Rhodopseudomonas boonkerdii: one gene and its partner. The protein of the gene in region 2 interacts with the protein of the main gene of each other region in a pairwise test. Links are inferred from orthologs where the notes say so. Each region holds a gene or a part of one and is shown on either strand. Other genes may lie near its edges.

What was found.
Region 1: the proteins of secD (region 2) and pheT interact in binary tests that used the Escherichia coli proteins (3 or more experiments, as listed by UniProt). The link is inferred for Rhodopseudomonas boonkerdii from one-to-one orthologs.

Annotation. Positions count from the first base shown.
Region 1 is NZ_CP036537.1:330,553-333,973, forward strand. What follows is about bases 52-3,154. They hold pheT (phenylalanine--tRNA ligase subunit beta), read right to left. Parts: upstream 2,755-3,154; coding sequence 349-2,754; downstream 52-348. Other genes in these bases: E0H22_RS01525 (sulfite exporter TauE/SafE family protein), read right to left, coding at 52-352; pheS (phenylalanine--tRNA ligase subunit alpha), read right to left, coding at 2,751-3,154. Also shown: more of E0H22_RS01525, read right to left, coding at 1-51; more of pheS, read right to left, coding at 3,155-3,421.
Region 2 is NZ_CP036537.1:3,272,574-3,275,795, forward strand. Bases 238-3,141 are described here. They hold secD (protein translocase subunit SecD), read right to left. Parts: upstream 2,540-3,141; coding sequence 935-2,539; downstream 238-934. Other genes in these bases: secF (protein translocase subunit SecF), read right to left, coding at 238-903; yajC (preprotein translocase subunit YajC), read right to left, coding at 2,582-2,956. In the rest of the region: more of secF, read right to left, coding at 1-237; E0H22_RS14975 (ATP-binding protein), read left to right, coding at 3,148-3,222. UniProt on the Escherichia coli protein: Part of the Sec protein translocase complex. Interacts with the SecYEG preprotein conducting channel. SecDF uses the proton motive force (PMF) to complete protein translocation after the ATP-dependent function of SecA.

The DNA of each region.
Region 1 (3,421 bases), 2.9 Mb from region 2 along the record:
GGAGAAGGATCAGTGCCGCGATGCCCCAGCGTACCGCCAGCGGATCGGCAAAGGCCAGCGCTGCGGTGCCAATGGGCACGCCAATCAGAGCGCCGAGCGAGATAATTCCGACATCGCGTTTGTCGGCATGGCGCACGGCATTCGGGATCAGGGGCAGCGACGTCGCGAAATCGATCAGCAACAGCAGCGGCGACGCCACTTTGGCGCCGACGATGCTCGACGCCAGCGGAATGAAGATCAGCGCGGAGCCGAAACCCGAGAATCCGCGCGCCAGGCCCGCGATAAAAGCTGCAACCGCAATGAAAACGAGCGACGTGGTCGAATAGGCGACCAGGCCGAGCGTCCCCATCATGCGCGCAACGTGCCGCCTGTTTTCTTCGTCACCTCGGCCACGATCTTGGCCGCCACCGCCTCGATTTCCTGATCGGTCAGCGTCTTTTCGCGCGGCTGGAGCGTCACGGCGATGGCCACCGACTTCTTGTCGTCGTCGACGCCCTTGCCTTCATAGACGTCGAACACGGTGACACCGGTCACCAGCTTCTTGTCCACGCCGGCAGCCGCCTTGACGATGTCGCCGGACTTCACCTTGCGGTCGACGATGAAGGCGAAATCGCGCGATACCGGCTGGAACGCGGAGAGTTCCAGCAACGGCTTGGCGCGTGTGGCCTTCTGCTTCGCATCCGGGATACGGTCGAGAAGCACTTCGAATGCCATCAGGGGACCGTCGGCGCCAAGCGTTTCCAGCGCGCGGGGATGCAGCTCGCCGAACATGCCGAGAATATTCTGCGGCCCGATCTGGATGGTGCCGGAACGGCCCGGATGCAGCCAGTCGGCCCCACCCGGAACGATCTGCAATGCCTGCATCGGTGCGCCCGCAGCCGCGAGTACAGCGAAAGCATCGGCCTTGGCATCGAGCGCCGTGGCGGCGCTGGCGCCCGTCCAGTGGCGGCCGATCCCGTCCGACGAAGCGAGACCGCGGCGGACGCCCGCGGCAGCCATGACCTGATCTTGCGGGCGATCGCCCTTGAAGATCTGGCCGACCTCGAACAGCGCGAGATCGGAGGAGCCGCGATGGGCATTGGCCTGTGCGACCGCGATGAGGCCCGGCAACAGGCTCGGCCGCATGTCGGAAAGATCCGATGCGATCGGGTTGGCCAGTGCCAGTTCAGGTTTGCCGCCGCCGAACACTTCGGCATGGGGCTTCGAGATGAACGACCATGTGACGGTCTCGACGAGGCCCCGCGCGGCCAGTCCGCGCTTGGCGCGGCGGGTGCGCTGCTGGATCGATGTCAGTACCGGCTTGCGCTGCGCATCGCCACGCGGGAACGGCGTCAGCGGCACCTTGTCAACGCCGACGATGCGCATGATCTCCTCGACGATGTCGGCCTTTCCCGTGATATCCATGCGCCACGACGGCACGGCAACCTTCACCACGGCACCGTTACCGGCGACCGAGAAGCCGAGCCGGTTGAGGATCATGCGCATTTCCGGGAACGGCACGTCGATGGCTGCGAGGCGCTTCACTTCCGCGATCGGGAAGTCGATCAGGCGATCGTCGCCATAGGTCTTGCCGACCACGATGGCCTCCGAAGGCGTACCGCCGCACAGCTCCATCACCAGCTGGGTGGCGAGTTCGAGGCCGGGCACCATGAAGGCCGGGTCGACGCCGCGCTCGAAGCGATAGCGCGCGTCCGAATTGATGCCGAGCTTGCGGCCGGTCTGCGCGATATTGATCTCGTTCCACAGCGCGGATTCGATCAGCACATCGGTGGTGTCGTCCGAACAGCCCGACGCTTCGCCACCCATGATGCCGGCGAGCGATTCGACACCGTGATCGTCGGCAATGACGCAGATCTTGTCGTCGAGCTTGTAGGTCTTGCCGTCGAGCGCGAGCAGCGTCTCGCCATCTTTCGCGCGGCGCACGACGAGGTCGCCCTTCACCTTGGCGGCGTCGAACACATGCAGCGGGCGGGCGCGATCGAATGTCAGGTAGTTGGTGATATCGACCAGCGCATTGATCGGGCGCAGGCCGATGGAGGTCAATTTCTTCTGCAGCCATTCCGGCGACGGGCCGTTCTTGACGCCGCGCACGAGGCGCAGCGCGAAGCCCGGACACAGCTTTGCGTCCTCGACCGTCACCTTTACTGGGCATGGAAATTCGCCCTTCACCGGACGGATGGCCGGATTCTTGAACACGCCCATATCGGCTGCGGCGAGATCGCGCGCGATGCCGGCGACGCCGGTGCAGTCCTGGCGGTTCGGCGTCAGGTTGATCTCGATGACGGGGTCGCCGAGCTTGGCCCAATCCGCATAAGCAGCGCCGACGGGAGCATCAGGCGGCAGCTCGATGATGCCATCGATGGCATCGGGCATGCCGAGTTCGCTCGCCGAGCACATCATGCCCTGGCTTTCGACACCGCGGATATTGCCGAGGCCGATGGTGAAGTCCTTGCCCGGAATATAGGTGCCCGGCCGTGCCAGCACGGTCTTGAGCCCTGCTCGCGCATTCGGTGCGCCGCAAACGATCTGCAGCGGCTTGTCGTCGCCGGCATCGACGGTGCAGACGCGCAGGCGATCGGCGTTCGGATGCTGCTCGGCGGTCACGATCTCGGCGATCGTGAACGGCGCCAAGAGCTTTGCCTTGTCCTCGATATGCTCGACCTCGAGCCCGATCATGGTGAGCTTGTCGCTCAGCTGATCCAATGTCGCGTCGGTGTCGAGATGGTCCTTCAGCCAGGAGAGGGAGAATTTCACGAGCTCAGTCCTCCGGCCAGCGTCGGTACTTCAAGCGGCTTGAAGCCATAGTGGTTCAGCCAGCGCACATCGCCTTCGAACAGCTGGCGCAGATCGGCCATGCCGTATTTCAGCATCGCGATACGGTCGATGCCCATGCCCCAGGCAAAGCCCTGATACACGTCGGGATCGATATCACAGGCGCGCAATACGTTCGGATGCACCATGCCGCAGCCGAGAATTTCCAGCCAATCCTCGCCTTCGCCGAAGCGGATCTCGTTCTTGTCGCGGCGGCACTGGATATCGACTTCCAGCGACGGCTCGGTGAACGGGAAGAAGGACGGGCGGAAACGCATATTGACGTGATCGACCTCGAAGAACGCCTTGCAGAATTCCTGCAGGATCCATTTGAGGTGGCCGAGATGCGAGGTCTTGTCGATGACGAGGCCTTCGACCTGATGGAACATCGGCGTGTGCGTCTGGTCGCTGTCGCTGCGATAGGTGCGGCCCGGACAGATCACGCGGATTGGCGGCTTCTGGCTCAGCATGGTGCGCACCTGCACCGGCGAGGTGTGGGTACGCAGCAGCAGGCGCGAACCGTCTTCCTTCGGATTGAAGTAGAAGGTGTCGTGCATCTCGCGGGCCGGATGGCCTTCGGGGAAATTCAGCTTGGTGAAGTTGTAGTCGT
Region 2 (3,222 bases):
GGTACCGACCAGTACCACGCCGAAGATCATCACCGCCGTGAACGAATGGATCGCGTGACCGCCGAACAGATACAGCGCGAGGAGCGCCAGCGTCACGGTCACGTGCGTGATGATCGAACGCGACAGCGTCGAATTGATCGACTCGTTGAGCAGTTCCGGCATCGGCATCTTCTTGTAGCGACGCAGGATCTCGCGGATACGATCATAGATGACCACGGTGTCGTTCAGCGAATAACCGAGAATGGTCAAGAGCGCCGCGATGCTGGTGAGGTCGAAATCGACCTGCGCGATCGACATGAAACCGATGGTCAGCACGATATCGTGGACGTTGGCGATCATGGCGCCGATGGCGAACTGCCATTCGAAGCGGAACCAGAGATAGATCAGGATGCCGAAGATCGCGACGATCAGGCCAAGCATGCCGTAAGCCAGCAATTCGCCGGAGACGCGCGGGCCGACCACTTCGACGCGGCGATATTCGACGCTGTCGCCGAGCGTGGCGCGCACCTTCTGCACCGCGGCCTGCTGCGCGGCATCGCCGCCGGGCTGCTGCGCGAGACGGATGAGAACATCGGCGGGACCACCGAACTGCTGCAGCTGCACGTCGCCGAGCTGCAGACCCGACAGTTTGGTGCGCATATCCGAAATATCGGCCTGACCGCTCTTGGCCTGCACTTCCATGAGCGTACCGCCCTTGAAGTCGATGCCGAAATTCAGGCCATGGGTGAAAAACAGCGTAATCGCCGCGATGGTCAGCAGCGCCGAGATCGGGAACGAGATGCGACGAAAGCGCGTGAAGTCGAACTTCGTATCGTCGGGGACGATGCGAAGCGGTGGCAACAGGTCGAAGATGGTCACAATCGACAGAACGACGACCAGTGCAGCCAGACCGAGAAGAACCATTTGTGTCGTAGTCAAAGTCTGCTCCGTCAGCTCAGATCGGCACGCGCTGCGGCCGCTTCCACCTGACCCAGGTGGCAACGATCAGTCGGGTCACGGTGAAGGCGGTGAACACCGTCGTGATGATGCCGATGCCGAAGGTCACGGCAAAGCCGCGCACCGGACCAGTGCCGATATAGAACAGCACTGCCGCGGCGATGAAGGTGGTGATGTTGGAATCGAGAATGGTGGCGAGCGCGCGTTTGAAGCCGGCGTCGATGGCGGCGATCGCCGTGCGGCCGCCGCGCAGTTCCTCGCGGATACGCTCGTAGATCAGCACGTTGGAGTCCACCGCGATACCAACCGTGAGCACAATGCCGGCGATACCGGGCAGCGTCAGCGTGGCATTGAGCAGCGACAGGACGCCGAAGATCATGGCGACGTTGATGGCGACAGCGATATTCGCGAACAGGCCGAACAGACGATAGGTCAGCAGCATGAACAGAATGACGAAGATCGAGCCGATATAGGCGGCGAGTTCGCCCTTGGCGATGGAGTCCTGACCGAGGCCGGGACCAACCGTGCGTTCTTCGATGATCGACAGCGGCGCCGGCAGCGCGCCCGCGCGCAGCAGGATTGCGAGGTCATTGGCGCCCTGCACGGTGAACGAGCCCGAAATCTGGCCCGAACCGCCGGTGATCGGCTCACGGATGACCGGCGCCGACACCACCTCGTTATCGAGCACGATGGCGAAAGGCAGGCCGACATTCTTGGTGGTCGCTTCCGCGAACTTGCGGGCACCCGCGGTATTGAAGCGGAACGAGACGATCGGCTCATTGGTGCGCTGGTCGAAGCCCGGTTGCGCATCGGTGAGATCGGCGCCGGAAACCAGCACCTCCTTCTTCACCAGATACGGCACCTTCGGCGAGGTCGAGCTCATCAGGAGATCGGAGTCGGCGGGCACCCGGCCCTGCGCCTGTTCCGCCGGGATCGACGTATCGACCATGCGGAAGTCGAGCTTCGCGGTCTTGCCCAGCAGTTCCTTCAGGCGTGACGGATCCTGCAGGCCCGGCACCTGCACCAGCACGCGGTCGAGGCCCTGACGCTGGATCAGCGGCTCAACAGTGCCGAGTTCGTTGATGCGGCGCTCAATGATCTGCAGCGACTGATCGACCGACTGACGCAACCGGTCGTTGATCGCCGCCTGCGGCACGGTAAAGCGGATCAGCCCGCCGCCGGCGTCGGAGACCTCGAGACTGCGCGCCCCGCTCTGCCCCATGATGCCGCCGAGCGGCTGCGACAGTTCACGCAGCTTGCTGAGCGCGTTCGGAAGATCGGTCTCCCTGGTGATACGAACTTCGACCGCGTCGCCGCGGACATTCAGACCCGTATACTGAACGCGGGGATTGATGTCGCGCAACGTCCGGCGCACGTCATCGCGGACCTGATCCAGCTTGTCCTTCTTGACAGCGGCGGCATCGACTTCGAGCAGGATGTGCGATCCGCCCTGCAGATCGAGGCCCAGCACCAGATGGCGCTGTGCCCATTTCGGCCAGGTCTTCACGGTGGCTTCGGGAATGAAGTTCGGCACAGCGAACAGGCAGACGACCAGCGCCGTCAGGATAATGCCCAGCGCCTTCCACCGTGAGAAATACAACATCGAACAGGTCCGTCAGGATTCGAGGATAAGCGTCGCCGCGAGTTATTTCGCCGCCGCGTCGTCCTTCGCCTCGGTCTTCTCGCCCTTCTCCTTGGCGGGCTCGCCCTTGGTGCGGACGCCGGAGATCATCGAACGCAACTGACGAACGCGGATGCCGTCGGCCAGTTCGAACTCGACCTGCTCGTCGTCCACCACCTTCGTCACCTTGCCGATCAGGCCGCCCGAGGTGACGATGGTGTCACCGCGACGGATATTTTTCACCATTTCGGCGTGATCGCGCACCTTCTTCTGCTGCGGGCGCAGGATCAGGAAATACATGATCACGAAGATCAGCGCGAACGGCAGGAGCGACATCAGCATGCTGTTGGTGTCGTTGCCGGCGGCTGCGGCCTGGGCGAACGCAGGGGTAATGAACATCGGAAGTCCTCAATCGGGCTGGAAATGACCGGCGACGCAGCCGCAGAAAGCCGGCCCTCGCAAATTCGGCGCGGACTATAGCGGCCGGCAGGCCAATTGCAACGCTCCTAACCCCCTTGATGTACAAGCGTTTGTACCGCTTGCGGAGCTGTTCCCGGATGGTTAAGGGTGCGGGCCGAGGAAAGTCAAAAATGTCAAAAAAACCCAATAAAACCAGCCGCCGCCCTGCCCCCAAAGACGCCAAGCCCGCCACCCGCAAGACAGCC